Regions from separate parts of the Nonomuraea sp. B10E15 genome, predicted to be linked through region 2. Evidence: riboswitches for the same ligand, from Rfam matches in the RefSeq annotation. Region 2 holds a riboswitch; the other holds the start of a gene.

Region 1 (15,369 bases), on a different contig from region 2:
GCTGCCGACGACACCGGAGATCTCCGACCCCGACGCCTGGGTCGCCCGCGTCATAGGCACTCCGGCCCTCCCGGCCTGACCCGCGTCACCCGCCCGGATCGCCGGTGGCGGCCGGAAGCCGTGCGGGGTGTCCTGGGGCGGGGTGTCCTGGGGACGGTCGGACTCCGGCGGGGTCTCCGGGGGGCGGTCGCGCTTCGACCGGTTGCCCGTGGTTGCCGGGTGACCGGCGGGTCGCCGTAGAGACTGTGTGACGACGGGTGGGTTGCCGTGGCGGCGGCGGGTTGCCGGAAGTGGCGGCGGGAACCGGGAGAATGGGCCCGTGGGGCCACATCCAGCAGTAGCCGACGTGCGCAGGGCCGTGCGCGAAGCGCTGGCCGACGCCGAGGAGGGCGCGCTGGTCCTCGCGGCGTGCAGCGGCGGAGCCGACTCCCTCGCCCTGTCGGCCGCCCTGGCGTTCGTGGCCCCCAGGATGGGCCTGCGGGCGGGCGTGTTGTCCGTGGACCACCGGCTCCAGCCGGGCTCGGCCGAGCGCGCCGAGACGGTGGCGGGGCTGGCCCGGGGGATGGGGCTCGATCCGGTGGAGGTGCTCGCGGTGACGGTGGGCACGGCGGGCGGCCCCGAGGCGGCGGCCAGGGAGGCGCGTTACGCCGCGCTGGCCGAGGCGGCCGACCGGCTCCAGGCGCCGGCGGTCCTGCTCGGCCACACGAGGGACGACCAGGCGGAGACGGTCCTGCTCGGCCTGGCGAGGGGGAGCGGACTGCGTTCGTTGTCCGGCATGGCGGCCAGGAGCGGCCGCTGGCTCCGCCCGTTCCTCCACCTCCCGCGGGCGACCACGGTCGCCGCCTGCCAGGCGCTGCGCCTGTCTCCGTGGGACGACCCGCACAACGTGGATCCCCGCTACACGAGGGTCCGCGTCAGGAGGCAGGTGCTGCCGGTGTTGGAGAGGGAGCTCGGCCCGGGGGTCGCGGAGGCGCTCGCGAGGACCGCGGGGATGGCGCGCGAGGATGCCGACGCCCTGGACCGGTGGGCGGAGTCGGCGTACCGAAATTGCGCTCTTAGCGATATCGGAGAGTCGGTCGCGCTGTCCACGGCGGAGTTGGAGAAGCTGCCCGACGCCGTCAGGCGGAGGGTGCTGCGCCGTGCGGCCATCGCGGCGGGAGCACCTCCGGGAGCCCTGTCGGCCGCCCACGTGCTGGCCGTGGACCGGCTGGTCACGCGGTGGCGCGGGCAGAAGGCGGTGGACCTGCCCGGGGGTCTGTCCGCCGTGCGGCGGTATGGCACCCTGATACTCGCCATCAGTCCCATCCCGTAAGGAACCACAGGTGGACGCTGCCGACATGGGCAATGACCTGGAGAAGGTCCTCATCTCCGAGGACGACCTCCAGGCCAGGATCAAAGAGCTCGCCGGCCGGATCGACGACGACTATGCGGGCAAGGAAGTCCTGCTCGTGGGCGTGCTCAAGGGCGCGGTCATGGTGATGGCCGACCTGGCGAGGGCTCTGCACGTGCCCGTGCAGATGGACTGGATGGCGGTGTCGTCCTACGGTGCCGGCACCAGGTCGTCCGGCGTCGTACGCGTGCTGAAAGACCTCGACACCGACATCCTCGACCGTCATGTGCTGATCGTCGAGGACATCATCGACTCCGGCCTGACCTTGCACTGGCTGCTGGAAAACCTGAAATCGCGCAATCCGGCCTCGCTGGAGATCTGCGCCGCGCTGCGCAAACCTGACGCGGTGAAGGTGCCTATCGAGGTGAAATACGTTGGTTTCGACATTCCCAGCGAGTTCGTCATCGGTTACGGGCTCGACTACGCGGAGCGATACCGCAATCTGCCGTTCATCGGCACGCTCGCTCCGCACGTTTACACCTAGCAATCCGGCAGTGTTCCCGGCGGACCGGGAACACTGCGCAACGTGACGTACGTTGATAGGGCAAGACCGGTGTAGCGGGCGGGTCCCTCCGTGCGCTGTGCCGGTGTACCTTCGGACTTCTGGAGGGTGACCCCGTGTCCCCTTCGGGTAGTCAGAAGTCGCGGTGTCGGATGCCGCGGCCCCGGGGCGACCCGGGTTCAAGGCCATGGTCAGGAAGGGACGGGCCCGCAAGGGGTTCCGCATCGGATGGATCTCAAGCGATTTACACGTGGGCCACTGCTGTGGATCCTGGGCATCGTCGTGCTGCTCCTGCTCGTCACCCAGCTCTGGAGCGGTGGCGGCAATTACAAGCCGGCCGACACGTCCCTGGTTCTCCAGCAGATTCGCGCCGGAAACGTCAGCAACGCCAAGATCATCGATAAGGACAACCGGATCGAGGTGACGCTGACCAACCCCGTCGTGGTGAAGGCCGGCGACGCCCCGACGAAGCTGATCCAGTCGGACTGGGTCACCGGCTACGGCAGCAAGCTGACCGACGAGCTCCAGGCTCAGGTCGACGCGGGCAAGACCAAGAGCTTCGCCACCGAGGTGCCGCAGGAAAACTTCCTGGTGAGCCTTCTGGTGAGCTTCCTGCCGATCGTCATCATCGTGCTGATCTTCCTGTTCATCATGAACCAGATGCAGGGCGGCGGCTCCCGGGTGATGAACTTCGGCAAGTCGAAGGCCAAGCTGATCACCAAAGACACCCCCAAGACGACCTTCTCCGACGTCGCAGGCGCTGACGAGGCCATCGAGGAGCTCCAGGAGATCAAGGAGTTCCTGCAGGCCCCGGCCAAGTTCCAGGCGATCGGCGCCAAGATCCCCAAAGGCGTGCTGCTCTACGGCCCGCCCGGCACCGGCAAGACGCTGCTGGCCCGCGCGGTCGCGGGCGAGGCGGGCGTGCCGTTCTACTCCATCTCCGGTTCCGACTTCGTCGAGATGTTCGTCGGTGTCGGCGCCTCGCGTGTGCGTGACCTGTTCGAGCAGGCGAAGGCCAACGCCCCGGCGATCATCTTCATCGACGAGATCGACGCGGTCGGCCGCCACCGCGGCGCCGGCCTGGGCGGCGGTCACGACGAGCGCGAGCAGACGCTCAACCAGCTGCTCGTCGAGATGGACGGCTTCGACGTCAAGGGCGGCGTGATCCTCATCGCGGCCACCAACCGGCCCGACATCCTCGACCCGGCGCTGCTGCGTCCCGGCCGTTTCGACCGGCAGGTCACCGTCGACCGGCCCGACCTCGAGGGCCGCAAAGGCATCCTCAAGGTGCACGGGCGGGGCAAGCCGTTCTCCCCCGACGTCGACCTCGACGTCATCGCGCGCCGCACCCCCGGGTTCACCGGCGCCGACCTGGCCAACGTGATCAACGAGGCGGCCCTGCTCACCGCGCGGGCCGACCAGAAGCTGATCACGATGGAGCTCCTCGAGGAGTCGATCGACCGCGTCATGGCAGGCCCCGAGCGCAAGACGCGGGTCATGTCCGACAAGGAAAAGAAGATGATCGCCTACCACGAGGGCGGTCACGCGCTGGTGGCGCACGCGTTGCCCAATTCCGACCCGGTGCACAAGATCACGATCTTGTCCCGCGGCCGCGCGCTCGGCTACACGATGACGCTGCCGATGGAGGACAAGTTCCTGGCCACCAGGTCGGAGATGATGGACCAGCTCGCGATGTTGCTCGGCGGCCGCGCGGCGGAGGAGCTCGTCTTCCACGAGCCGACCACCGGCGCCTCCAACGACATCGAGAAGGCCACGGCCGTCGCCCGCCGCATGGTGACCGAATACGGCATGAGCGAGCAGCTCGGCGCCCGCAAGTTCGGCAGCGGCCAGGCCGAGGTCTTCCTCGGGCGCGAGATGGGTCACGAGCGCGACTACTCCGAGAAGATCGCCTCCACGATCGACGAGGAGGTCCGCAGGATGATCGAGACGGCGCACGACCAGGCTTGGGACATCCTGGTCGAATACCGCGACGTGCTCGACAACCTCGTGCTCGAGCTCATGGAGAAGGAGACCCTCTCCCGCGAGCAGGTGCTCCAGATCTTCGGCCCGGTGGTCATCAGGGAGCACCGCCCGTCCTACGCGGGCTACGGCAAGCGGCTGCCCTCCGACCGCCCGCCGATCCTGACCCCGAAGGAGCAGTCGGCCAACGGCTCGCTCGGCGCGGGCCACCAGGACGCCCTCCCGTCCGGAGACAGTGCGTGACTCAGCACGACATCGACCAGGGGCGGATCGAGAAGGCCGTTCGCGAGATCCTCTACGCCATCGGCGAGGATCCCGACCGCGACGGCCTCCTCGACACGCCCGCCCGGGTCGCTCGCGCCATGGCCGAGCAGTATTCCGGGCTCGGCCAGACGCCTGAAGACGTGCTGACCAAGGTCTTCGACGTCGACCACGACGAGATGGTGCTCGTCAGGGACATCGAGGTCTACTCGACCTGCGAGCACCACCTGGTCCCGTTCCACGGGGTGGCCCACGTGGGCTACATCCCCAACCAGCGCGGCGAGGTGACGGGCCTGTCCAAGCTGGCCCGCCTGGTCGACGTGTTCGCCCGCCGCCCCCAGGTGCAGGAGCGCATGACCTCGCAGATCGCCGACGCGCTCATGCGGGTGCTGGAGCCGCGCGGCGTCATCGTGGTGGTCGAGGCCGAGCATCTGTGCATGACGATGCGGGGGGTGCGCAAGCCCGGCGCCAAGACCGTGACCTCGGCGGTTCGCGGTGACTTCCGCACCAGCGACAAGACCCGATCCGAGGCGATGGCGCTGATCCTGGGCCGCTGACGACTGAACGGGGTACCCACGATGTCATCAGGTGTCCGCAAGCGCCTAGGCTTGGTCCATGACTAGCGTGCCCATGAACGTGCCGGGAGGTGCGGATCGGTGCCTTGTCATGGGCGTGGTCAATGTGACGCCCGATTCGTTCTCCGACGGCGGCCGGTGGTTCGACGAGGACGTCGCGATCCGGCACGGCCTCGACCTGGTCCGTGAGGGCGCCGACATCGTCGACGTGGGCGGCGAGTCCACCCGTCCCGGCGCCGCCAGGGTGTCGCTGCAGGAAGAGCTGGCCCGGGTCGTCCCGGTGATCAGGGCGCTCGACGCGGAGGGCGTGCGGGTCAGCGTCGACACGATGCGAGCGGAGGTCGCGAGGGCCGCGGTCGAGGCGGGCGCACGGCTCGTCAACGACGTGAGCGGCGGGCTGGCCGACCCCGACATGCCCCGCGCGGTCGCCGCGACCGGCGTCCCCTACGTCGTGATGCACTGGCGCGGCCACAGCCACGACATGGACAGCCGTGCCGTCTACGCCGACGTGGTCACCGAGGTGCGCGAGGAGCTGAGCAAGCGGGTCGACCTGGTGCTGGCGGAGGGCGTCACGGAGGAGCAGATCGTGATCGACCCGGGGCTCGGCTTCGCGAAGAACGCCGACCACAACTGGGCGCTGCTGGCAGGCATCCCGAAACTCGCCGAGATGGGTTTCCCGCTGCTGGTGGGGGCGTCGCGCAAACGGTTCCTCGGCCGGCTGCTGGCCGACCCCGACGGCACACCCCGGCCGTTCAGCCGCAGCGACGACGCCACGCTGGCGGTGACCGCGCTGGCCGCCCACGCGGGCGCCTGGTGCGTGCGCGTGCACGAGGTAGGTCCCAATGCCGATGCCGTGCGCGTGGCCGCCGCATGGAAGAGAGCCGGAGCCAACACATGAGCGTCGACACCGCCGCTATCGAGACGGTGAACCAGGAGTTCTACACCGCGATCGAGAACGCCGATCTCGACAAGATGACCGAGATCTGGGCGGAGGACTCCGGTGACGAGCAGGTGAGCTGCGTGCACCCGGGCTGGACCCTGCTGACGGGCCGCTCCGAGGTGCTGCGGTCCTGGGCGTTGATCATGGCCAACACCACCTACATCCAGTTCGTGCTGACCGACGTCAACACGACCGTGCTGGGTGACGTGGCCGTGCTCACCTGCGTCGAGAACATCCTCACCGCGGGTGAGGAGGGTGAGTCCAGCTTCGCCGCGGGCAAGGTGGTGGCCAGCAACGTCTACCTCCGCACCCCGCAGGGATGGCGGTTGTGGATGCACCACGGCTCGCCGGTGCTCCAGAGTGACGACGACGAGGAGGAGGACGGCGAGCTTGAGCGCTGACCGCATCGCTCTCAAGGGTCTGCGGGCCTGGGGGAGACACGGCGTGCTCGCTGCCGAGCGGGAGCTCGGGCAGGAGTTCGTGATCGACGCGACGCTGTTCCTCGACACCGCCCCGGCGGCGGCGGGCGACGACCTCGCCAAGACCGTCCACTATGGCGAGCTGGCCGAGGCCCTGGTCAGGGTTGTGGAGGGGGAGCCGGTCGAGCTGATCGAGACGCTCGCGCAGCGGCTGGCCGACGTGTGCCTGTCCAGCGAGCTGGTGCGCAAGGCCGAGGTGAGCGTGCACAAGCCGGCGGCGCCCATCCCGCTGCCGTTCGACGATGTGGTCGTGACGATCGAGCGGAGCCGCTGATGAAGGCCGTCATCGCCCTGGGCAGCAACCTTGGTCCTCGCTTCCAGACGTTGCAGGGCGCCGTCGACACCCTGTTCGACGCCCCTGGGCTGGAGTTCGTCCAGGCGTCCCCCGTCTACGAGACCGACCCGGTCGGCGGCCCGTCCGGGCAGCGCCCCTACCTCAACGCGATCGTGATCGCCGAGACCACGCTGGAGCCGGCGCGGCTGCTGGAGCGGGCGCTCAACGTCGAGGACGCCTTCGGCAGGGTCCGCGAGGAGCGGTGGGGGCCGCGCACGCTCGACGTCGACCTGATCGTGGTGGGCGAGTCCGTCAGCGACGATCCCGAGCTGACGCTGCCGCATCCGCTCGCTCACGAGCGCGCGTTCGTGCTGGTGCCGTGGTCGAAGGCCGACCCCGAGGCGGTGCTGCCCGGGCGCGGCCGGGTGGCCGACCTGCTGGAGGGGCTCGACCGGCAGGGCGTACGCCTGCGCGAGGATCTCAAACTGCAGAGGCCGGATTGAGGCCCACCCGCCCCGGCCATCTGGTCGGCATCCTCGTCGTCGTCGCGCTGCTCACCTGGGTGGTGATCCGGCCCGTCTACTCCGACCTGCCGCTCATGCCGTGGACCGCGATCCCCACGGTGACGTTGCTGGCCATCGGCGAGGGCTACACCGCGTGGCTGACCAAGGCCCGGATCGGGCGGAAACCCGGCACGAAGCCGGTGGAGCCGATGGCGGTGGCCCGGCTGGCCGCGCTGGCGAAGGCGTCGGCGTATGCGGGGGCGGTGTTCGGGGGGATCTTCGCCGGGTTCGGGCTGCACACCGTGCAACTGCTCGACAGGGAGACGCCGAGGGGCGAGTTCCTCGTCGCCACGGGGTCGTTGGTGTCGTGCGTCGTGCTCGTCTGCGCCGCCCTCTACCTGGAGCACGCCTGCCGCATCCCCAAGGAGCCCGAGGAGCAGAAGCGCGACTAGTGCTCGCCGGGAAGGTCTTCGGTGCTGCGCCGGACGCCTCTGCGGACCCGGTCGTGCCACATCTCCCGGTGCAGGACGCGGAGCGCGCGGCGGATCACGTCGCTCGGCCGCTCACCTTCCCGCAGCGCGGCACGGATGATCCGCTCGTCCTCGGCGGTGGCGTGAAAGCCGATGTCAGCCATGTTCCGAGCCTAGGGAGCGGCCGACGTCCTCGCCCTGCTTTTGACGTACAGGCGTGCGGCGGCGTCGGCCGAAGAGGTAGATGACCGGGGCGGTGCAGACCAGCGGGCCGATGACGGCGATGGGGCGCTCCAGCCACCATTTCAGGTCGGGCGGGATCCGCGTGCCCATGGTGCCGAACCACCACCACGACAACCCCAGCGCGATGGCCATTCCCGTGGTGTGGAAGAGGAACAGCGGCAGCGAGTAGCGGTTGATGAAGTCGTTCACCCGGCGCCAGCCCGGCCGCACGAGCACGCGCTCCATGGACGGCCGCAGCACCTCGACGAGGCCGATCTGGAAGAGAAGGAGGGCCACGATCACGAACGTGGGCGGCGCCATGTTGGACCACTTGTCGCCGGGCACGCCTACCATCGACCCGGGATAGATGCCCGAGTAGACCAGCCCGAACAGGGCGAACAGCCCCGTCCACAGCAGCCCCTTGTCGTAGCGCCGGGGCAGCGCCACGACCCGGTCGTAGAAGAAGCCGGCCTGGTGGGCGAGCCCCCAGACGATGAGCATGTTGAGCCAGCCCGCCGGGTCGACGCCGTAGCTGAAGCGCACCACGTCGATCACCAGGGCCGCGCCGCCGAGCCAGATCAGGGCGAGCACGTCGTAGCGGTTGTGCAGCCAGAGCGCCACCGGCAGCAGCGCGATCAGCACCAGGTAGACGCCGAGGAACCACAGCGGGCTGAGCACCAGCAGCACCACCCGCCACATCCAGTCGACGTCGAACGCCCACGTGACGGTGGCTCCGATGAGGACCCACACGCCGGACAGGAACAGTGCGGGTAAGGCCAGCGCGCGGATGCGCCGCAGGACGAACGAGCCGATGCCGACGCCCTGGGCTCTGGCCCGGTTCCAGGACAGCAGGTGGACGTGACCGCCGACGTAGAAGAACAGCGGCAGCACCTGCAGCAGCCAGGTGAGGATCCACAGGCCGGAGGTGAAGCCCAGCGGGCTGGTGGGCTCGGGGCCGTGCGGCTTCCACTCGAGAATGGTGAACGCCCAGTGCCACACCACCACGACGATCAGGCTCAGGGCGCGCAGCCAGTCGACGTACTTGTCGCGTTCTTGCGTCGTCACTTGTCGATGTCACCCACGACGAAGAACATCGAGCCGAGGATGGCGACCATGTCGGCCACCAGGTGGCCGGGCAACATCTCGCGCAGGACCTGGACGTTGTTGTAGGAGGCTGAGCGCAGCTTGAGCCGCCACGGCGTCTTGTCGCCCTTGGAGACGAGGTAGTAGCCGTTGATGCCGAGCGGGTTCTCGGTCCACGCGTACGTGTGGCCCTCCGGCACCTTGAGCACCTTGGGCAGCCGCTGGTTGATCGGCCCGGGGGGAAGCGCGCGCAGCCGTTCGGCGCAGGCGTCGGCCAGGTCGAGCGAGACCTTGAGCTGTTCGAGCAGGACCTCGAAGCGGGCGTGGCAGTCGCCGGCGCTCCTGGTGACCACCTTGACGGGCAGTTCGGGGTAGGCGAGGTAGGGGTCGTCGCGGCGCAGGTCGAAGTCGACGCCGGAGGCGCGGGCGATGGGGCCGCTGACGCCGTACTGCATGATCTGGTCGTGGGTCAGCACGCCGACGCCCGTGGTGCGGGCCAGGAAGATGTCGTTGTGCAGGATGAGGTTCTCGATGTCGGGCACGCGGCGGCGGGTCTGCTCGACGGCCGCCGACACGCGGTCGAGCCAGCCGAGTGGCAGGTCCTCCTTGAGCCCGCCGACCCGGTTGAACATGTAGTGCATGCGTCCGCCGGAGATCTCCTCCATGACGGCCTGGATGCGCTCGCGCTCGTCGAAGGCGTAGAACAGCGGGGTGATCGCGCCTAGTTCCAGGGGGTAGGAGCCGAGGAACATCAGGTGGTTGAGCACCCGGTTGAGCTCGGCGAGCAGCGTACGCGCCCACACGGCCCGGACGGGCGGCTCCATGCCGAGCAGGCGTTCGGCGGCGAGCACCACGCCCAGCTCGTTGGCGAACCCCGACAGCCAGTCGTGCCGGTTGGCGAGCATGATGATCTGGCGGTAGTCGCGGACCTCGAACAACTTCTCCGCGCCGCGGTGCATGTAGCCGATGATCGGCTCGGCGGTGGCGATGCGCTCGCCGTCGAGCGTCAGCCGGAGCCTGAGCACCCCGTGGGTCGACGGGTGCTGGGGGCCGATGTTGAGGATCATGTCCTCGGTGGCCAGTTCTTTCGCGCCCGCACCGAGTCCGACCACGCGTTCCGTCATACGGCCATGCTGCCACCGTCGTGGGTGTCGATCCAGCGCGGGGTGGACGGTCAAAGCTTGGTATGACCATGCATCCCGAAGTCGGACATGGGGAGGGATACCTGGAATGGGGGGAGAAATAACCATGAAAAGGGTATTGTTCGACGTCGCGGCCCTGATCGCGCGCGTGGTGACAGGCGTGATCTTCCTTGCTCATGGATGGCAGAAGTGGCAGGGCGGCCTCGGCGCCACCGCACAGGGCTTCAGGGAGTCGGGGATCCCGCTGCCCGAGCTGGCCGCCTCCTACGCGACCGTCGTGGAGACCGTCGGCGGCATCTTCCTCATCCTTGGCCTGCTGGTCAGGCCGGTGGCGTTGCTGCTGCTGATCAACATGCTGGGCGCCATCTTCTTCGTGCACTGGGGGCTCACCCCGTTGTCTTCCGACAACGGCTGGGAGCTGCCTGGCGCACTGGGCACGCTGAGCCTGCTGTTCCTCGTGCTGGGCGGCGGCAGGTTCGGCCTGGACGGCATCGTCCGCACGATGTCGCGCAGGCGTGCCGAACGCCGTGCGGCCGAGGTGGAGCTCGCCGCCCGCGCGCCCGCCAGGCCCGGCACGGCCACGACCGGCACGACGACGACCGGTGCGGCCGGGGGGCCGACGACGCCCGAGCCGGCGCAGCAGGAGCCTCCCCAGGTGCCCCGGCAGCCGAGCGCGCCGAAGGACAGCACGCTCAGCGACAAGGACATGCGGGACATCGACGCCCTGGTCGGCGACGAGCCGCCCCCGCGCCGCGGCGAACCGCCGAAAGGCTGACTCAGCGGGAGGTGAGGTCGCGCAGCGCCTCGATCAGCCGGTCCACGTGCTCCTGCGTGGTGCCGATGCCGATCGAGGCGCGCACCGCTGATGCCGTGCCGTCCTCGCAGCCGCCGCCCGAGTGCACGTCCACCAGGTGACGGACGAACGGGTGCGCGCAGAACTTGCCGTCGCGCACCCCGATGCCATATTCGCCGGACAGCACCTCCGCCACCTCGCGGGCCGGGCGTCCGTCGACGGTGAACGACACGATGCCCACGCGCGGGTGGTCCTCCCCCCACAGGGACAGCTCGCGTACGCCCTCGATCGAGGCGAGACCGGCACGCAGCCGGGCGACCAGCCGCTCCTCCTCCCGCACCAGCGGGGTCCACCCGGTGGCGGTGAGCGCGTCGCAGGCCGCGGCCAGCGCGATGGCGCCGAGCACGTTCGGCGTGCCCGCCTCGTGCCGCGGCTCCGGGTCGTCGTGCCACTCGACGGCGCCGGCCACCGACCGGACCGCGCCCCCGCCCCTCAGGTACGGCTCCGCCTCGGCAAGCCAGTCACGCCGCCCGATCAGCACGCCGGCCCCGAAGGGCGCATAGAGCTTGTGCCCGGAGAAGGCCACGTAGTCGAGATCGAGCGCGGTGAGGTTGAGCCGCCGGTGCGGTACGAGTTGCGCGGCGTCCACCAGGATCCTGGCGCCGTGCCGGTGCGCGATGTGGGCCAGCGCGGCGATGGGCCACAGCTCGCCGGTGACGTTGGAGGCGGCGGTGACCACGAGCAGCTTGGGCCCGTCGATCGCGGCCAGCGCGTCGTCGGCGGCGCGCACGGCCTGGCCGGGGAGGGCGGGCGGCGCCAGCCGTACGGACCGGGGCCAGGGGAGGAGGGAGGCGTGGTGTTCGGTGTCGAAGACCACGGTGGTCGTGCCCTCGGGCAGGCAGCGGGCGAGCAGGTTGGTGGCGTCGGTGGTGTTGCGGGTGAAGATCACGGCGTCGTCCGGCCGGGCGCCGGCGAACGCGCTGACCGTGTGACGGGCCTGCTCGTAGCGGGCGGTGGTGAGCTGGGAGGCGTAGCCCGCGCCGCGGTGGACGCTGGAGTAGGCCGGGAGCGCGGCGGCGACGGCCGCGCTGACCGGCGCGAGACAAGGGGCGCTGGCGGCGTAGTCGAGGTTGGCGTAGCTCACCAGCCTGCCGCCCTTGACCGGGACCTTGAGGTCGGCGCCGAGCACGGCGGGGACGCGCGGTTCCTCGGTGGTGGCGGGAGCCTCGTCCGCCCGGACGTGAGCGGACTTGAAGATCGTCAGCGTGGACACGGCAATCCTCCTCGGGGTCGTCGGACCCCTGGAGCAGCCAGCGGAGCCCGCGCTTGCCCGCCACACCTCGTGACGGACCAGGTCTTCACCCGGGGCACCCCGCCGCGGACGCGAGGGTTGCCGGCCAGCTAGCCGGGGCTTGTCGCTGGCACTCATGACCTACGTCAAGGACTATAACCCGTACCAGGGCATGGATCGCAAGCGGGCGAACTTATGGGACAGCTGAGTCGTTGCTACCGGGAGACCCGCCGTCACATGCCTTGGAGGTGCGTAAATGCTGGAATGGGTGGCTGACCCGCAAATCTGGATCGGTTTTCTCACCCTCGTCGCCCTGGAGATCGTGCTGGGGATCGACAACATCATTTTCATCTCCATCCTGGCGGGCAAGCTGCCCCCGGAGCAGCGTGACCGGGCCCGCGTGCTCGGCCTGGCCGCGGCGCTGATCAGCCGCCTGCTCCTGCTGCTCGGGCTGTCGTGGGTGGTACGCCTGACCGATCCGCTGTTCGCGGTCTTCGGCCACGACATCTCGGGACGCGATCTGATCTTGCTCCTGGGCGGCCTGTTCCTGCTGGCCAAGAGCGTCACGGAGATCGGCCACAGCATGGAGGGGCCGCACGGCAAGGACGGCAGGAAGGCCGCGGCGGCCTCCTTCACGTCCGTCATCGTGCAGATCATGGTGCTCGACGTCGTCTTCTCGCTCGACTCCGTGATCACGGCCGTCGGCATGGTCGACGAGCTCGGCGTGATGGTCGCGGCGGTCGTGGTGGCGGTGCTGGTGATGTTGTTCGCCTCCGGGCCGATCAGCAGGTTCGTCGACCGGCATCCGACCATCAAGATGCTGGCGCTGGCGTTCCTCGTGCTGATCGGGGTGATGCTCGTCGCCGAGGGGCTCGGCCAGCACATCCCCAAGGGCTACATCTACTTCGCGATGGCGTTCTCGGTGATCGTGGAGCTGCTGAACATCCGCATGCGCGGCAGGCACGCCAGGCAGCGGGCGTTGGAGGAGGAGACGGAAGAGGGCACTCCCGCGACGGAGGATCCGGCTTCTAAGATGAAATGATGCGCTTTGATCCCTGGAATCCGGATTTCGTGGCTCACCCGTACGGCGTCTACGAAGAGCTGCGGCGCGAGGCCCCGATCAGCTACTTCGAACCGACGAACCAGTGGCTGATCTCGCGCCACGCGGACGTCAACGCGCTGCTCAGAGACCGCCGCCTGGGCCGGTCCTACCTGCACGTGGCCACGCACGAGGAGTTCGGCAGGCCGCCGGAGCCGGAGTTCCAGGAGCCGTTCTGGCGGGTGATCAGGGCAGGCATGCTCGACGTGGAGCCGCCGGTGCACACGAGGCTGCGCCGGCTGGTCTCCAAGGCGTTCACGCCGCGCATGGTCGAGTCGCTGCGCCCCCGCGTGCGCGCCATCGCCCGGGAGCTGGTGGACACGTACGTCGCCAAGGGCGGCGGCGACCTGATCGCCGAGGTCGCCGAGCCGCTGCCGGTCACCGTGATCGCCGAGATGCTCGGCATCCCCGACCAGGACCGCCACCTGCTGCGCCCGTGGTCGGCCGGCATCTGCGGCATGTACGAGCTCAACCCCGCCCCCGACGCCCAGCACGCCGCGGTCCGAGCGGCGGAGGAGTTCGCCGGCTACCTCAGGGCCCTGGCCGCCGAGCGCCGGCCGCGCCCCGGCGACGATCTGATCAGCGCGCTCACCCAGATCGCCGAGCTGACCGAGGACGAGCTGGTCGGCACGTGCGTCCTGCTGCTCAACGCCGGTCACGAGGCCACCGTGAACGTGACGGGCAACGGCTGGTGGTCGCTGTTCAGAAACCCCGCCGAGCTCGTACGGCTGCGCGGGGACCCCTCGCTGCTGCCCACGGCCGTGGAGGAGCTGATGCGCTGGGACACGCCGCTGCAGATGTTCGAGCGCTGGGTGCTGGAGGACATCGAGGTGCACGGCGTGGAGATCCCGCGTGGCGCGGAGGTGGCGTTGTTGTTCGGGTCGGCCAATCGGGACCAGACGGTGTTCGACGACCCTGACAGGCTCGACGTCGGCCGTGCCGACAACCCGCACATATCCTTCGGCGCCGGGATCCACTTCTGCCTGGGAGCGCCGCTGGCCAGGATCGAGCTCATGGAGTCGTTCGGGGCGCTCCTGGACCGCGCGGCCACGCTGGAGCTGCGGCAGGAGCCGGAGTGGAAGCCGGGCTACGTCATCCGCGGCCTGCGGTCCCTGGAGCTCACCGCGACTGGCTGAGCCAGCCGAAGCCGCCGAGACCCGACGGGTCGATCAGCTCGCCCTCCTCGGAGGCTCTGGCCAGGGCGCGCAGGTAGCCGCGCGGATCGGCGTGGGCCAGGTCGGCGGGGGGCCTGGCGCCGGTGATGCCGAGGGCCTTGAGGGCGTCACGCTGTGTGGACAAGGTTGTGGATATCGCCCCGGCTCCGCGGCCGGCCTCCGCGCACGCGTCGAGCGCGACATGCGCCGTGATGTCGCAGGTGCCGTCGGGGACGGGGGTCACGACCGCGCCGTCGCGGTATCCGGTCAGGGTCCCACAGGGCGGACGGTTATCCACAGGATGTGCGTAATCGATGGCGATCGCTCTGCCTTTGACGAGGCGGTCCAGGACCGACGCCCAGGCCCTGTCGCGGGGGCAGCCGATCTCCGCGCGAGCCCCCACCCGGAGCAACGGCCACCATCGTTCGAGCCATTCGCGGTCGGCCGGCGCGGGCGGGCCGCCGAGCCGTTCCTCGCCGGTGCGGACGTCGACCATGAGCAGCCGCGGGCCCTGGGGGGTCTGCTCCACCACGTCGAGCGGGATGTTGTCGAGCCATTCGTTGGCGATGGCCAGCCCGGTGACGGCGGCGGGCAGGTCGGGGCGCCAGCGGATCCGTTCGGGCACGCCCTCTGGCCGGGGGCAGAGGTCGACGGCGGTGATGCGCAGCCGGTCGCGCAGGCCTGGCTCGGCGGCGGCCAGGACCTGGGTGACCAGGGTGCCCTCGCCCGCGCCGATGTCGACCAGATCGAGCACGCCGGGGGAGCCGAGCTCGGCGTCCACCTCGGCGAGCAGCGCCAGCACCGCGTCGGCGAACGCGGGGGAGGCGCTGACCGAGGTGCGGAAGTGGCCCGAAGGGCGTTCGCGGAGGTAGAAGCCCCCCTCGCCGTAGAGCGCGCGCTCCGTCGCGGCGCGCCAGGTGAGCCACATGTCTGGACTATCTCATGACTTTCGCCGGGCACGGTGCGTTATGGAAAGACTACTGAGTGTCCTTGGCTTGGGGTACGGTTGACGCATTGTCACCGAGAGGCCACTTTCCGTTCTCTTGGTCGAGCACGTCCTGCGGCCCTCAAGGCGGCCGCGCAATCGAGAGGAGCCCTCATGCTGAAGAAGGCCATGGTCGTCGCCGGAGCCGTCGCGATGTTGTCCCTCGCCGCCCCCGCGCACGCCGACATCACCAGTGGCGCAGGCGGCATCGCCTCGGGCAACCAGC
Region 2 (15,369 bases):
GCAACATCCAGATGGTGATGCAGGACCCGTACACCTCGCTGAACCCCCGGATGACCGTCGGTGACATCATCGGCGAGCCGTACGAGATCCACACCGAGGTGGCGCCCAAGGGCGACCGCCGCACGAAGGTGCAGGAACTGCTGGAGGTCGTGGGCCTCAACCCCGACCACATCAACCGCTACCCGCACCAGTTCTCCGGCGGCCAGCGGCAGCGCATCGGCATCGCCCGCGGGCTGGCGCTGCAGCCGGAGATCATCGTCTGCGACGAGCCGGTGTCGGCCCTCGACGTGTCGATCCAGGCGCAGGTCATCAACCTGCTGGAGCGGCTGCAGAACGAGTTCGACCTGGCGTACATCTTCATCGCCCACGACCTGTCGGTGGTGCGCCACATCTCCGACCGGGTCGGGGTGATGTACCTCGGCAAGTTCGTGGAGCTCGGCAAGGACACCGAGATCTACGACCGGCCGGCGCACCCGTACACGCAGGCGCTGCTGTCGGCGGTGCCGGTGCCCGACCCCGAGGGGCGGGAGCAGCGCGAGCGCATCATCCTCCAGGGCGATCCGCCGTCGCCCGCCAACCCGCCGTCGGGCTGCCGGTTCCGCACGCGGTGCTGGAAGGCGCAGGAGATCTGCGCGGAGGAGGAGCCGCTGCTGCAGATCCGGCCGGGCACGGCGCACGAGAGCGCCTGCCACTTCGCCGAGACGCACGACGTCGTCCACGTCGGCTGAACCACCCTGCACGGCGCAGGCCCTCCGAGCCCTGCTCGGAGGGCCTGCGCGTCTCAGAGGGTGGCGATGAGGGCGGAGCCGTGGCCGAAGAGGCCCTGGTTGACGGCCAGGCCGACGCGGGGGCGGAGAACCTGGCGAGGGCCCGCGCGCTCGCGCAACTGGGTGGTGAGCTCGCAGAGCTGGGCGATGGCCTGGGCGGGGACGGCCTCGCCGAACGAGGCCAGCCCGCCCGACGGGTTGACCGGGAGGCGGCCACCGACGGCCGTCTCGCCGGCGCGCAGCAGCTTGTCCGCCTCCCCCGGCGGGCACAGGCCGGCGTCCTCCATCCAGTCCAGTTCCAGCGCCGTCGACAGGTCGTACACCTCCGCCAGCGAGACCTCCTCGGGCCCCACCCCGGCCTCCTCGTAGGCGGCGTGCGCGATCGCCGCCCTGAACGGCCTCTCGGGCGGCGGAACGGCAGCCCAGGAGTCGGTGGCGAAGTTCGGCATTTCCAGGACGGCGCTGGGGAAGGTCGGTGTGACGGTGGCCACGGCGGCCAGGCGTACCAGGGGGGTCGTGCCGCGGCGGCGGGCGTACTCCTCCGAGGCGAGCACCACGGCGGCGCCCCCGTCGGAGGTGGCGCAGATGTCCATCAGCCGCAGCGGATCGGCGACCATGGGGGAGGCCAGCACCTCGTCCACGGTGACAGGCCTGCGGTAGCGGGCCATGGGGTTGAGCGAGCCGGCCCGCGCGTTCTTGACCTTGACGGCGGCGAAGTCGGCGCGGGTGGAGCCGTGGACGGCCATGCGCCTGCGGGCGTAGAGGCCGAAGTACGCGGGGTTGGTGGCGCCGAGGAGCCGGAAGCGCAGCCAGTCGGGGTCGTCGGGCCGGTCGCCGCCCACCGGCGCGAAGAAGCCCTTGGGCGTGGAGTCCGCCCCCACGACCAGGGCGACCTCGCACAGGCCCGCCAGGATGCGGGTGCGCGCGATGTCGACGGCCTGGGCGCCCGAGGCGCAGGCGGCGTAGCAGGACGCGATCCTGGCGCCCGACCAGCCGAGCGCCTGGGCGTAGGTGGCGCCGGCGACGAAGCCGGGGTAGCCGTTCCTGATCGTGTCCGCGCCGACGAGGAAGTCCACGTCGGTCCAGGCCACGCCGGCGTCGTCCAGGGCCGCGCGGGCGGCCGCCACGCCGTACTCCACGAAGGGACGGCCCCACTTGCCCCAGGGGTGCATGCCCGCGCCCAGCACCACGACGCTCATGACGGCCGCCGCCACATCCACACCTGGGGCCCGTCGGCCAGCGGGCCCGAGGTGAGCTCCAGTTCCATGCCCACCTCCAGCTCGGCCACCGTCAGGCCCGTGACCTGGCCGAGCACCACGATGCCCGCCTCTTCCAGCTCGACCGCGGCCAGGGTCACCGGCTCGTACGGCTCCGCCGCCACGTACGGCGCCGGCGGCGGGTAGCAGGCGTTCGTGTACGACCAGACCCGCCCGCGTCTCGGCAGCCGGACCTCGCGCAGCTCCGTGCCGCCGCAGCGGGGGTCGGGGCAGAGGCCGTGCCGCGGCGGGAAGCAGACGGTGCCGCAGTCCGCGCATCCGGTGCCGAGGAGGCGGACGCCGTCGTGGTCGATGGCGAACCAGCCGTCGATCGCAAACGTCATAGCCGGAGTATCACACAAGCGCTTGCTAGGTTACATCCCTTCGCCGCCTGCGCTGCGTCACCAGCACCCGCGCCGACATCGCCGCCACCAGCATCACCATGCCCGCGATCACCGGCGTCCTGGAGGACGGCGGCGCCTCGCAGAAATACGGTCCCGGCGCCACGCCGCCTGGCGCCGGCACGTCCAGCCGGCCGGCCGCCCGCAGGGCGAGCGCCGCGTCGACCACCCCGTGCCCGTAGGCGCGGCTGTGGCCGCCGGCCGGCCGCCGCCTGGTGCCGAGCTCGATGGCCCGCCGCACGTGGTACGGCGACAGGCTCGGATGCGCCGACCTGATCAGGGCCGCCACGCCCGCGACCATGGCCGCGGCCGAGCTGGTGCCGTCGCCGATCACGTACGAGCGGCGACCGTCGGCCGTCACGATGTCCGTGCCGGGCGCGACCACCGAGACGTAGTCCTGCCTGTTGGAGAACCCGGCCACCGCGAGCCGCCGGTCCACGGCGCCCACGGCGATCACGCCGGGGTAGGCGGCGGGGAAGTTCTTCCTGTTCGCGGCGGCGCCGTCGTTGCCCGACGAGGCCACGAGCACGGCGCCCCTGGCGATCGCGTACTGGACGGCCGCCTCCTCCGTCGCCGAGCCCTCCCAGGAGCCGCTGCCCCCGCCGAGCGACATGCTGATCACCTCGGCGCCGTGGTCGGCCGCGTAGCGGATGCCCCTGGCCAGCGCGTTGCGCCCGCCCGAGCGCTGCTTCTTGCGCTGCGGGTCGCCGTTGTCCAGCGTGACCCTGACGGACAGCACCTTGGCGTCCGGCGCCACCCCGAGGACGCCGCCCTCACGCTTTTCACCGTGCCCGTGACCGGCGATCAGGCTGGCCATGGCGGTGCCGTGGCGCCCCCACCGGTGCGGGCTCCTGGCCACCCCGGTCAGGTCGGGCCCCTGGATCACGGCGCCCGCCAGGTCGGGGTGGCGGCCGTTCACGCCCGTGTCGAGCACGGCCACCACGGCGCCCGCGCCCTTGCTCGTCCGCCAGGCGTCGGGCAGCCGCATCGCGCCGAGCTGCCACTGGCCGGCCCGCGCGACCCGGCCGACGTCGTCGGAGGCGCTCGGAGCGGCGACGCCCAGCACCGTGCCCACTGCCAGCGCTGTCACCAGGGCGGGCACGAGGATCCTGCTCATCCGGTCAGCGCCCGGTGCGGTGCCGTCGCGGGCCGTCCGGTGCTGGAGAGGGCCGGCGGCGGGCCGCCGACACCCACCCCGGCAGGCATGTACGTGACTCGCGCGCCCGGGCGGAGGCCTGGCACGGTGAAGATCGGTCGGACTAACCGGCGTTCGGGCACGGGAGGCTCCGGGGCAGGCAGGAGCGGGGACGACATCGGCAGCGGGACAACGGAGGGCTGGTACACGTCGACCTCGAAAGGGAGGGGGAGGGGACGTTTGACCGGCATTCTGACACGCGACCGCTGCGCCAGCCCGACGCTTCAGTAAACAGACCGATACGCGGAGTAATTCCGATCTGTGGCTTTTCGCCCTAGGAAAGAGGGGAAAGCCGGACATGTGCTCCGGGTGGGAGCCCCAGGCGCTGCGCCGCGTCACCGGAGTTCACGGCGATCGCGATCAGCCCTGCCGAGTCCGCGAACGCGACCAGTTCCCCTGGCGGCACCGCCGAGAACGTCTCCCGGTACGGCAGCGAGAGCTGCCGCCGCCCCAGCCGCACCCCCAGCGTGTCTCCCACCCGCACGCCCAGCGCGTGCAGGTCGCCCGCCGTGATCGACAACTGCGTGTTGCCGTAGCGGTCGACCGAGACGACCTCGCCCTCCACCGAGCCCTCACGCAACTGGGAGGTCGGCTCCGGCAGCGAGACCAGCCTGCCGACCGGGATCTCCGGCCCCAGCTCCGCCGGGCTCAGCCCGCCGCACAACCGCGCGGCCACCGGCGCGAACACGTCACGCCCGGGAAACGTGGGCGAGACCGGCCGCAGGAAGTGCCGCTCGTCGCTGATCTCGTGGGCCGCCTGCGCGCCGCCGCCGGCGCGCACGGCCCACGACAGCAGCCCGTTGTCGGGCCCGATGAACACCCGGCCGCCCGCCTCCACGGCCACCGCGCGCCTGGACGCGCCCGCCCCCGGATCGACCGCGGCGATGTGGACGCCCGCGGGAAGGTAGGGGATGGTCTGGGCGAGCACGGCCGCGCCGCGTCGTACGTCCCCCGCGGGGATCAGGTGGCACACGTCGATCACCCTGGCCTCGGGGGCGATCCCGGCGATCACTCCATGGCAGGCCGCCACATAGCCGTCTTCGAGCCCATAGTCCGTGAGCAGCGTGATTACTGAGGTCACATTTGGTGACTGTACGTCTGTCCAACCGCCATGAACAGCAGCGCCCCGCACATTACGATGGCCACGGGCCGCGTGCGTGCGACGTGAACGTCACACGCCCCTTCCGAGGAGGACACCATGGGAGCACCGCTCAGCGGTGACAATGCTGCCCAGGAGCCGTCCCGCCGGCAATCACTCTCACAACGCGATCAGGAGCTCCTCGCCTTCGAGCGCCAGTGGTGGCGCCACGCGGGCGCGAAGGAGCAGGCCATCAAGGAGACCTTCGGGTTCTCCGCCACGCGCTACTACCAGCTGCTCGGCGAGCTGATCGACAGGCCGGAGGCGCTCGAGCAGGACCCCATGCTGGTCAAGAGGCTGCGCAGGTTACGCTCCACCCGTCAGCGTGACCGGGCCGCCAGAAGGCTTGGCATGCGCCCCTGACCGGCTGGGTACGGCAGCCGCGTGAGGAACATCCCTGGAATGGAAGCGATCTTGAGCGATCCGGCAGGCGCCGTGATCGGGCTCGACTTCGACGGCACCCTGTCGCCGATCGTGCCCGATCCCGCCGAGGCCGTGATCCACCCGAAGGCCCCCGAGGTTCTCGCCGAGCTGGGCGCCCACGTCCTCGCAGTGGTCATCGTGACCGGCAGGCCCCCGGCCACCGTGCTGGAGCTGGGGCCAGGGCTGGCCGACGTGCCGGGGCTGGTCGTGCTCGGACACTACGGGTTCGAGCGCTGGGAGCACGGGCGCGTCTCCGCACCCCCGCCCCCCGCCGGCGTGCCGCGCAGCGAGGCCGAACTGCCGCTGCTGCTCGACTCGCTGGGCGTCGAGGGCGTGACCGTCGAGGACAAGGGCCGGGCCGTGGCCGTGCACACCCGGCGCAGCCCCGACCCCGACGGCACCCTCGCCAAGCTGCGCGAGCCGCTGGCCAAGCTGGCCGAGAAGCACGGCCTGGTGATCGAGCCCGGCCGCTACGTCCTGGAACTGCGGCCGCCGGGCATGGACAAGGGCCAGGCGCTCAGCCTGTTCCTGGCCGAGCGGGCAGCGAGATCCGTCCTGTTCGCCGGCGACGACCTCGGCGACCTGGCCGCCTACGACGCCGTCGACGCCTCCAACCTGCCCGGCGTGACCGTGTGCAGCGGCTCGGCCGAGGTGACCGCGCTGGCCGAGCGGGCCGACATCGTGGTGGACGGCCCCGAGGGAGTGGTGGCGCTGCTCGGCGAGCTGGCGTCCGCGTTCAGCCGTTCCTGACCGCGCTCCGGCACCCCTCAGGCGAGGGCGTCGAGCTGGGCCTCCAGCCACTTCTGCGGCGGCAGGGCGGTGGCCGCCGCGTGCAGCTTGTCGCGGCGCGTCCGCCGCTCGTCCTCGGGCATGACGAGCGCGTCGTGCAGCGCTGCGGCGGTGCCGCTGACGTCGTACGGGTTGACCAGGAGCGCGTGGGGCCCCAGCTCGGCCGCCGCGCCCGCCTCCCGCGACAACACCAGCGCGCAGCGCGGCGACAGCACCGGGCCCTCCTTGGCCACCAGGTTCATGCCGTCGCGAATCGGGTTGACCAGCAGCACGTCGGCCATCCGGTACGCGGCGAGCGAGCGCGGATAGTCGTCGTTGACGTTGAGGATCAGCGGGTCCCAGTCCTCCGTGGCGTACTCGTCCTCGATCTGCTGGGCGCAGCGCTGCACCGACGCGGTGTATTCGCGATATTCGGGCAGGTCGTGCCGGCTCGGGTAGGCGAAGGCCAGGTGCACGACCCGGCCGTGCCACTCGGGGTGGGCGCCGAGGAACTCGCCGTAGGCCACCAGGCCGCGCACGATGTTCTTCGACAGCTCGGTGCGGTCGATGCGGACGATCAGCTTGCGGTCGCCCACCTGCTCCCTCAGCGCGGTCATGTGGGACTCGACGTCGGGCTCACAGGCCCGCTCCCAGAGAGCGGCGCCGTCCACGCCGAGGCTGTGCACGCCGATGCGGGTCGTCCTGCCGTCGTGGGTGACGCTGCGCCCGACGCGGTCGGCCTCCGCGCCCAGCAGCGCCTCGCAGCAGTCCATGAACGCCTGCGCCCACCTGCCGGTGAGGAATCCGGCGTGATCGGCCCCCAGAATGCCTTCCAGGACCTCTCGCGCGACCTCGTCGGGCAGCAGGGAGAAGTATTCGGGCGGCGCCCACGGCGTGTGGCTGAAGTGGGCGATGCGCAGGTCCGGCCGCTCGGCGCGGAGCATCGCCGGGGTCAGGGTCAGGTGGTAGTCCTGCACCATCACCCTGGCCTCGTGGCCGGCCTCCTCGGCCAGCGCCAGCGCGAACGCGCCGTTGTAGTCGCGGTAGGACTCCCACTCGCGCCCGAACTTGGTGCCGAAGAGCGGCGCGTTGGGGATGTCGTAGAGCAGGTGGTTGACGAACCACAGCGTGGAGTTGGCCACGGCGTTGTAGGCGCGGTGGAAGGTGGCGGGCGGGATGTCGAGCATGCGCAGCGGGCCGGTGTCGTAGCCGGCCTGGTCGATGCGGCCGCCGGGGGCCAGGCGCACGGCGCTGCGGTCGCCGTCGGACAGCGCCGCGCAGACCCACAGGACGCCATCGCCCTTGGCCACGCCGGACAATCCCGACACCAGCCCGCCGCCGCCGCGCCGCAGGGTCAGCTCGCCGTCGTCGGAGACGGTGAAGGAGACGGGGCCGCGGTTGGAGGCCACCAGGACGTTGTTCACGGCGACCGCTCCTGCCGAGCGGGCCGCGCGCAGGGCGGTGAGCTGGCGTGAGACCTCAAGGAGACTCCTTCCGACTGGCGTGTCGGCGTAGACGGAACCACACTGATCATCGTGGTGATCGGCCCATCGGAAAAGGAAGGATGCCAACAAGGCTCCCTACGACCATAGGATCCCAGCTATGGCGCTTGATGAGCTAACCGAGGAACTCGCCCGCTCCGCCGCGGCAGGAGACCACCGTGCTCTTGGCGAGCTGCTGCGGCGGATCGAGCCCGATGTGATGCGTCACTGCGCCCGCATCCTGCCCTACCACCAGGACGCCGAGGAGGCCTCCCAGGACACCCTGCTGGCCGTGGCGCGCAACATCGGGCGCTTCGAGGGGCGGGCCAGGTTCAGCACCTGGCTGCACATCGTGACGGCCAACTGCGCGCGCACGACGTACCGGTCGCTCAAACGACGGGCGGCCGAGCAGAGCTCGGACGAGCTGCCCATGCAGAAGCCCGACGTGCGGCGCGTCAGCGTGATCGCGGGCTCGCGGCTCGACCTGCTCGACGCCATGGAGGCGCTGGAGGCCGACAAGCCGGATCTGGCGCAGGCGCTGGTTCTGCGCGACATCGTCCAGCTCGACTACAACGAGGTGGCCGACCAGCTCGGCATCCCGCTCGGCACCGCGAAGTCGCGCATCCACCAGGCGCGCAAATACGTGCAGGGCGTGCTGGGAGACGACTATCGCTGAGACCTCTCGTCCCATTATTTGAGACGGGAGGACGTTTCCGCCACGTGGGCGGGTAGAGTCCGAGTCGACAACTGAATATTGCTCATCCAGAGGGGTGGAGGGACCGGCCCTGCGAAGCCCCGGCAACCCTCCCGGCTTGTGACTCGCGACCTGGCGAGGCCGACCGGGACAAGGTGCCAATTCCGGTCTGTGGTCAAGGTGGCCGCAGACGAAGATGAGGGAAGGCCTCGCTTCATGTCGCTCGATTTCGGTCCCGCCGTCGGTCTGTCCTGCCGCGAGTGCGGCGCGCGTTACCCGCTCGGTCCGAGCTTCGCCTGCCAGGAGTGTTTCGGGCCGCTCGAAGCGGCCTACGAGTTCGGCGAGGTGACCCGCGCGGCCATCGAGTCGGGTCCCGCCAACATCTGGCGCTACCGCTCGCTGCTGCCCGTGCCGGCCGACGTCGCCGACAAGCCCAACATGAACCCCGGGTGGACCAAGCTGGTCAGGGCCGGCAATCTCGGGCGGGCGCTCGGCATCAGATCCCTCCACGTCAAGGACGACTCGGGCAACCCCACCCACTCCTTCAAGGACCGCGTGGTCGCCATGGCCGTCGAGGCGGCCCGCAACTTCGGCTTCCACACGCTCTCCTGCTCCTCCACGGGCAACCTCGCGGGCGCGGTGACGGCCGCCGCGGCGCGGGCCGGGCTGGAGGCGTGCGTGTTCATCCCGGCCAACCTCGAACAGGCCAAGATCGCCATGGCCCGGGTGTTCGGCGGCCGGCTGGTCGGCATCGAGGGCACCTACGACGACGTCAACAGGTTCTGCTCCGAGCTGATCGGCGACCCGCTCGGTGACAAGTGGGGGTTCACCAACATCAACCTGCGCCCTTACTACGCCGAGGGCTCCAAGACGCTCGCGTACGAGATCGCCGAGCAGCTCGGGTGGCGGCTGCCCGAGCAGATCATCATCCCCATCGCCTCGGGCTCGCAGCTCACGAAGATCGACAAGGGCTTCAAGGAGCTGGTGGCGCTGGGGCTGGTCGAGGACACGCCCTACAAGATCTTCGGGGCGCAGGCGGCCGGGTGCTCGCCGGTGTCGACCGCCTACAAGGCGGGGCACGACGTCGTGCAGCCGGTCAGGCCCGACACCATCGCCAAGTCGCTGGCCATCGGAAACCCCGCTGACGGGCCGTACGTGCTGGACATCGCGCGGCGGACCGGAGGGGGCGTCGAGGACGTCACGGACGCCGAGATCGTGGCCGCCATCAAGCTCCTGGCCTCGACGGAGGGCATCTTCGCCGAGACCGCGGGCGGCGTGACCGTGGGCGTGCTGAAGAAGCTCACCGAGACCGGGCAACTCGACCCGGAGGCCGAGACCGTGGTGCTGAACACCGGCGACGGCCTCAAGACGCTCGACGCGATCAGCGGCGACGCCAGGCCCACGGCCGTGATCAAGCCCTCCCTCGACGCGTTCCGCGCGACTGTCTGACAACCAGGAAAGGCGAGTTAAACCATGAGCGTTTCTGTGCGGATTCCCACCATTCTGCGCACCTACACCGGGGGCAACGCGGAGGTCAGTGGCGAGGGTGCGACTCTTCGTGACGTGCTGGCCAAGCTGGACTCTGACTACCCGGGTATCGGCGCGAGAATTCTGGATGAATCGGGCAAGATTCGGCGTTTTGTCAACGTTTATGTGGGGGAAGAGGACGTCCGATTCGCCCAAGGGCTGGACACTCCGGCCCCGGAGGGCACCCAGATCTCCATCATCCCCGCCGTCGCCGGCGGTTGAGTGCGGCAGATCACACTTCGGCGAAGGCGCCCCTTGTGGGCGCCTTCTTCTTTTCCCGGCAATTCAACGTTGAACCGTCGATGAGAGGAAATGCGCAGTCTGCGGATTGACTCTGTTGCCAAACCCCGTGCCACAGGTATGGTCGAGGGCGATCGCCTGGCTGATTTTCCGTTAAGTCAGGCGATTACGGGTCTCGCGAAGGAATGGGCGAGGTCTGGGAGCCCAGTAAGAGGAGTCGGAAGTGGCGCAGGGCACCGTCAAGTGGTTCAACGCGGACAAGGGCTACGGCTTCATCGCGGTAGACGGTGGTAAGGATGTATTCGTCCATTACTCAGCGATCATGATGGACGGGTACCGCTCTCTCGAACAGGGACAGCGTGTCGAGTTCGAGATCACGCAGGGCCAGAAGGGGCCGCAGGCGGAGTCCGTCAGGACGGTCTGATTCACCGCACTGGTATGCACCGGCGGGATCGCGCGGCAGCGCAGTCCGGGCGAACCGTCACCTTCCTTTCGTCGATCCTGGTACGGCGAGCCGCGTGCGCGAACCGCGGCCAGCGGTGCGCCCACGGGGCGGCTCGCCGGACAGACGACTGACCTGGGGGGGAGCGCCGGCCACGGGTGAGTTCGCTTGCACTCGGCAAGGTAGAGTGCTAAACAGTTCGTTGGCACTCTATGCAGTAGAGTGCCAACACCGGATCGAGACGATGGGGTCTGCCGAACGGAGATGCTGACCCATGCCGTCGCGGGCGTCGGCTCGGTCCACGACAAGCCACCCTGCATCTGGGAGGTCTAGCCTTATGGCAGCCAAGATGATCGCGTTTGACGAGGACGCCCGGCGCGGTCTCGAGCGCGGTATGAACCAGCTCGCCGACGCCGTCAAGGTGACCCTGGGCCCCAAGGGGCGCAACGTCGTGCTGGAGAAGAAGTGGGGCGCTCCCACGATCACCAACGACGGTGTGTCCATCGCCAAGGAGATCGAGCTCGAGGACCCGTGGGAGAAGATCGGCGCGGAGCTGGTCAAGGAAGTCGCCAAGAAGACGGACGACGTAGCCGGCGACGGCACCACGACCGCCACCGTGCTCGCCCAGGCGCTGGTGCGTGAGGGCCTGCGCAACGTGGCCGCCGGCGCCAACCCGATGGCTCTGAAGAAGGGCATCGAGGCGGCCGTCGAGCGGGTCAGCGAGGAGCTCTCCAAGCTGGCCAAGGACGTGGAGACCAAGGAGCAGATCGCTTCGACCGCCTCCATCTCCGCCGCCGACCCCGAGATCGGCGCGCTCATCGCCGAGGCGATGGACAAGGTCGGCAAGGAAGGCGTCATCACCGTCGAGGAGAGCAACACCTTCGGTCTCGAGCTCGAGCTCACCGAGGGCATGCGCTTCGACAAGGGCATGACGTCGATGTACTTCGTCACCGACTCCGACCGCATGGAGGCCGTGCTCGAAGACCCGTACATCCTGATCGTCAACGGCAAGGTCTCCGCCAACAAGGACCTGCTGCCGCTGCTCGACAAGGTTGTGCAGTCGGGCAAGCCGCTGCTGATCATCGCCGAGGACGTCGAGGGCGAGGCCCTGGCGACCCTGGTGGTCAACAAGATCCGCGGCCTGTTCCGCTCCGTGGCCGTCAAGGCCCCGGGCTTCGGCGACCGCCGCAAGGCCATGCTCAACGACATCGCGATCCTGACCGGTGGTCAGGTCATCGCCGAGGAGGTCGGCCTCAAGCTCGAGACCGCCACCCTCGACCTGCTGGGCCGTGCCCGCAAGGTGGTCGTGACCAAGGACGAGACGACGATCGTCGACGGCGCCGGTGACGCCGAGCAGATCTCCGGCCGGGTCAACGAGATCCGCGCCGAGATCGAGCGCACCGACTCCGACTACGACCGCGAGAAGCTCCAGGAGCGGCTGGCCAAGCTGGCCGGCGGCGTGGCCGTCATCAAGGCGGGCGCGGCGACCGAGGTCGAGCTCAAGGAGCGCAAGCACCGCATCGAAGACGCCGTCCGCAACGCGAAGGCGGCCGTCGAGGAGGGCATCGTCCCGGGTGGTGGCGTGGCGCTGCTGCAGGCCGGCGCCAAGGCGTTCGACAAGCTCGAGCTCAACGGCGACGAGGCCACCGGTGCGGCGATCGTGAAGAAGGCTCTGGAGGAGCCGCTGAAGCAGATCGCGGTCAACGCCGGCCTCGAGGGCGGCGTCGTGGTCGAGCGCGTGCGCAACCTCACCCCGGGTGAGGGCCTCAACGCCGCGTCGGGCGAATACGTCAACATGTTCGAGGTCGGCATTCTCGACCCGGCCAAGGTGACGCGCTCGGCGCTGCAGAACGCCGCCTCCATCGCGGCGCTCTTCCTCACCACCGAGGCCGTCATCGCCGAGAAGCCGGAGAAGACCCCGGCCGCTCCCGCCGGCATGCCCGGCGGCGGCGACATGGACTTCTAGGTCCTATTTCGCGAGGCGCGTCCCAAAAGAGCGGCCCGGTTTTTCCGGGCCGCTCTTGCTTTTGTTTAACTGCCATTACGTTTCGCAATTGAACTGCTACGTGGAGTGAGAAAGGGTTGTCCCCACGCATCACCTCATCGAAGGAGCAGACAAGTGTTCTCCCGCAGCAAGCGCATGCTGGGCGTGGCCGTTCTCGGCCTCGCCGCCGTGACCCTCACCGCCGTTCCCGCGCATGCCGACAATCCTGTCGTCTTCACCCAGACCGTGACCCGGAGCGGGCCGCTGTGCACGCTGCAAGCCTGGGTGCCGCTGCTCGGCAACGTGGGGTCGCTGGCCGAGAGCTGCGACTAGCGCCCACGCGAAAGGCGCCCCACCAGCGTGCGGTGGGGCGCCTTTCCCGTCGTCAGACCCCGTAGTGGGGGATGAGGTGGCCGCGGGCCAGGGTGTTGGCGGTGATGTTGAAGCCCACCACCGCCGGGCTGGTGCCGCTGTCCAGGCCGAGCGAGTCGACCCCCAGCGCGTGGACCGTGAAGACGTAGCGGTGCGGGTCGCCAGGAGGCGGGGCGGCGCCGCCGTAGTCCCTGGTGCCGTAGTCGTTGCGGGCGTGCACCGCGCCCGCGGGCAGACCCTTGAACTCCGGGGCCGTGCCCGCGCCCGTCGGCAGCTCGGTGACCGAGGCGGGGAGGTCGAAGAGCACCCAGTGCCAGAAGCCGCTGCCTGTGGGGGCATCGGGGTCGAAGCAGGTGACGGCGTAGGAGCGGGTCCCGGCGGGAGCGCCGGACCAGCGCAGCTGGGGCGAGAGGTTCTGGCCGGTCATGCCCCAGTCGTTGAAGACGTGCAGGTCGTTGAGCCGCTCGCCGTCCTGGAGGTCGTCGCTCTCCACCACGAGCGCGGGGACCGACGGCAGGTGTTCATGGGGAAGGGGTGCTGGCACGGCATCCTCCTAGGTTGAGAGCTCCTTGCCCAGCCATCCTAGAAGCGGCCGTGCCGGACGCCCGTCAGCCCGCCAGCTGTGGCGGCAGCGCCTTGTCGTGCAGGACCGTCAGCGAGGTCACCGCCCGGGTGAGGACCACGTAGAGCCTGGCCAGGCCGCGCGGCTCGGCCGCGACGATGTCGGCGGGCTCCACGACGACGACGTGGTCGTACTCCAGGCCCTTGGCGAGGGTCGCGGGCACGATGAGCAGGCGGTGCTCTTCGGTCGAGTCGGGGCCGAGAACGGCGTGGGGGAGGCCGGCGAGGGCCTCGGAGACCGCGTCGACCATCGCGTCAGGGGCGATGACGCCGATCGAGCCGTCCCTGGCCAGGGCCTCCTCGGCGGCCTGCGCGACCGAGCCGCCCTCGCGGACGGTGAGCGACCCGGCGCCGGGCCGCAGCGACTGCGGGGCGGCGAGGCCCGGGGCGATCGAGGGGAGCAGGCGGGCTGCGTAGTCGAGAACCTCCCTCGGCACGCGGAAGCCGAGCGTCAGCTCCGTGACCTCGCCCTCCCGCTGGCCCAGGTGGCCGAGCACCGACTCCCACGAACGCGTCGACCATGGCGTGGTGCCCTGGGCGAGGTCGCCGAGCACGGTGGCCGAGCCGTTGCGGCAGCGGCGGCCGAGGGCGCGCAGCTGCATCTCGGACAGGTCCTGGGCCTCGTCGACCACGAGGTGGCCCAGCGACGGCGTGCGTTCCATCAGGTCGCGGAGCTCGTCGAGGAGCGCGGCGTCGGCGGCCGACCATTTGGCGGACTTCCAGCTCCGGTACGGCTTGCGCCACAGGAGCGTTTCCTGCTCTTCAGGCGACAAATCTGATTTAGCGGCTCGCGCTAGGAATTCCGGATCTGACAGCAAGCGGTGAAGGACCTGTTCGGGCGTCAGTTTGGGCCAGACCGCTTCCACCAGTTGTTTCACCGGTTTCGACCGGGCCACCGCGTCCTGCACCCGGTCGTCGGGCGACTCGCCGCGCTGCTCCATGCGTACGAGGACCATGTGGGCCAGCCGCTGCGCCAGCGCCGCCCGGCCGGGGTTGTAGCGCGTGGTGCCGCGCAGGGAGGCCACGATCTCGCGTACTTCGTAGTCGGCCACCCGGTGCCGGTAGGCGCCCTTGGTGTAGACGAGGCCCTCCTCCGGTTTCACGATGTGCAGCCAGAGCGCGCGGTCGAGCACCGCCGCCATCCTGGCGTCGCCCTTCACCGCGGCCACCATCGGGTCCTCGGGCGCGGCGTGTTCGCCGAGCAGGCCGGCCACCGTGGTCTGGTCGACCTTGACCTCGCCGAGCGCGGGCAGCACAGAGGAGATGTAGGACAGGAAGGCCCGGTTGGGCCCGACGATCATCACGCCCGACCTGGCCAGCCGCTCGCGGTGGGTGAACAGCAGATAGGCGGCGCGGTGCAGGCCGACGGCGGTCTTCCCGGTGCCGGGGGCGCCCTGCACGCACACCGTCTGGGCCAGGGTGGAGCGGACGATCTCGTCCTGGTCGGGCTGGATCGTGGCGACGATGTCACGCATCGGGCCGGTGCGGGGGCGTTCGATCTCCTCGGTGAGGATCCTGGACGGGCCGATCTCGACGCCTTCGCCGAGCGGCTCGTCCTCGAACGCCGTCAGCGCCCCGCCGTGGTAGCCGAAGCGGCGCCGGCGCGCGATCCCCATGGGGTCGGCGGGACTGGCCTGGTAGAACGCGCGGGACACCGGCGCGCGCCAGTCGATGACCAGCGGCCTGCTGTGGCCGTCGTGCACGTGGCGGCGCCCGACGTAGATCGTGCCGGGAAGGTCGTCGCTCTCTCCCTCGTGCTCATGGTCGCGATCTCCCGGCCCGTCGCTCTCTTGCCGCGGGCTCTTCCGCTCCGCGCGGTCGAGGCGGCCGAAGAACAGCGGGGTGTCGGGATGGTCGGCGAGCGCGGCCACCCGCTGGTCGAGCAGCGACTGGAGGATCTGCTGCGACACCCAGTCGCCGGCCGCGTCGGACGAGAGGGACTGGGCGTGGGCGCGCATGGCTTTGAGCGCGGCTCTGGACTCGGCCAGATGGGCCTGCTCGGCGGCGAGCACGTCGGTGGGTATGTCGGGGGCCAGTTGGTGTGCGGGCATGCGGAAGCG

Evidence for each region. Region 2 has a riboswitch for S-adenosylmethionine ahead of thrC (threonine synthase). Riboswitches for the same ligand answer to the same signal wherever they lie in the genome.
Region 1: another riboswitch for S-adenosylmethionine. It lies ahead of ABGB14_RS34365 (aminotransferase class V-fold PLP-dependent enzyme); the one in region 2 lies ahead of thrC (threonine synthase).

The regions. Positions count from the first base shown of each region.
Region 1 covers NZ_JBDPMB010000016.1:118,604-133,972, reverse strand. Annotated here, with positions in the region: gene ABGB14_RS34435 (zinc-dependent metalloprotease) at 1-79, shown strand, start outside; gene tilS (tRNA lysidine(34) synthetase TilS) at 320-1,312, shown strand; gene hpt (hypoxanthine phosphoribosyltransferase) at 1,323-1,874, shown strand; gene ftsH (ATP-dependent zinc metalloprotease FtsH) at 2,121-4,115, shown strand; gene folE (GTP cyclohydrolase I FolE) at 4,112-4,690, shown strand; gene folP (dihydropteroate synthase) at 4,800-5,606, shown strand; gene ABGB14_RS34405 (nuclear transport factor 2 family protein) at 5,603-6,049, shown strand; gene folB (dihydroneopterin aldolase) at 6,039-6,401, shown strand; gene folK (2-amino-4-hydroxy-6-hydroxymethyldihydropteridine diphosphokinase) at 6,401-6,904, shown strand; gene ABGB14_RS34390 (DUF3180 domain-containing protein) at 6,901-7,356, shown strand; gene ABGB14_RS34385 (hypothetical protein) at 7,353-7,538, opposite strand; gene ABGB14_RS34380 (acyltransferase) at 7,531-8,661, opposite strand; gene ABGB14_RS34375 (NADH-quinone oxidoreductase subunit D) at 8,658-9,803, opposite strand; gene ABGB14_RS34370 (DoxX family protein) at 9,928-10,596, shown strand; gene ABGB14_RS34365 (aminotransferase class V-fold PLP-dependent enzyme) at 10,598-11,803, opposite strand; SAM riboswitch class IV at 11,932-12,047, opposite strand; gene ABGB14_RS34360 (TerC family protein) at 12,162-12,947, shown strand; gene ABGB14_RS34355 (cytochrome P450) at 12,947-14,140, shown strand; gene ABGB14_RS34350 (SAM-dependent methyltransferase) at 14,124-15,086, opposite strand; gene ABGB14_RS34345 (chaplin family protein) at 15,258-15,369, shown strand, end outside.
Region 2 covers NZ_JBDPMB010000007.1:21,512-36,880, forward strand. Annotated here, with positions in the region: gene ABGB14_RS21365 (dipeptide ABC transporter ATP-binding protein) at 1-728, shown strand, start outside; gene ABGB14_RS21370 (lipid-transfer protein) at 782-1,966, opposite strand; gene ABGB14_RS21375 (OB-fold domain-containing protein) at 1,963-2,367, opposite strand; gene ABGB14_RS21380 (S8 family serine peptidase) at 2,393-3,541, opposite strand; gene ABGB14_RS21385 (SAM-dependent chlorinase/fluorinase) at 3,894-4,700, opposite strand; gene ABGB14_RS21390 (DUF3263 domain-containing protein) at 4,818-5,120, shown strand; gene otsB (trehalose-phosphatase) at 5,160-5,930, shown strand; gene ABGB14_RS21400 (trehalose-6-phosphate synthase) at 5,948-7,372, opposite strand; gene ABGB14_RS21405 (RNA polymerase sigma factor) at 7,551-8,105, shown strand; SAM riboswitch class I at 8,185-8,326, shown strand; gene thrC (threonine synthase) at 8,340-9,572, shown strand; gene ABGB14_RS21415 (MoaD/ThiS family protein) at 9,597-9,872, shown strand; gene ABGB14_RS21420 (cold-shock protein) at 10,114-10,314, shown strand; gene groL (chaperonin GroEL) at 10,670-12,298, shown strand; gene ABGB14_RS21430 (hypothetical protein) at 12,452-12,649, shown strand; gene ABGB14_RS21435 (YbhB/YbcL family Raf kinase inhibitor-like protein) at 12,702-13,232, opposite strand; gene ABGB14_RS21440 (AAA family ATPase) at 13,297-15,360, opposite strand.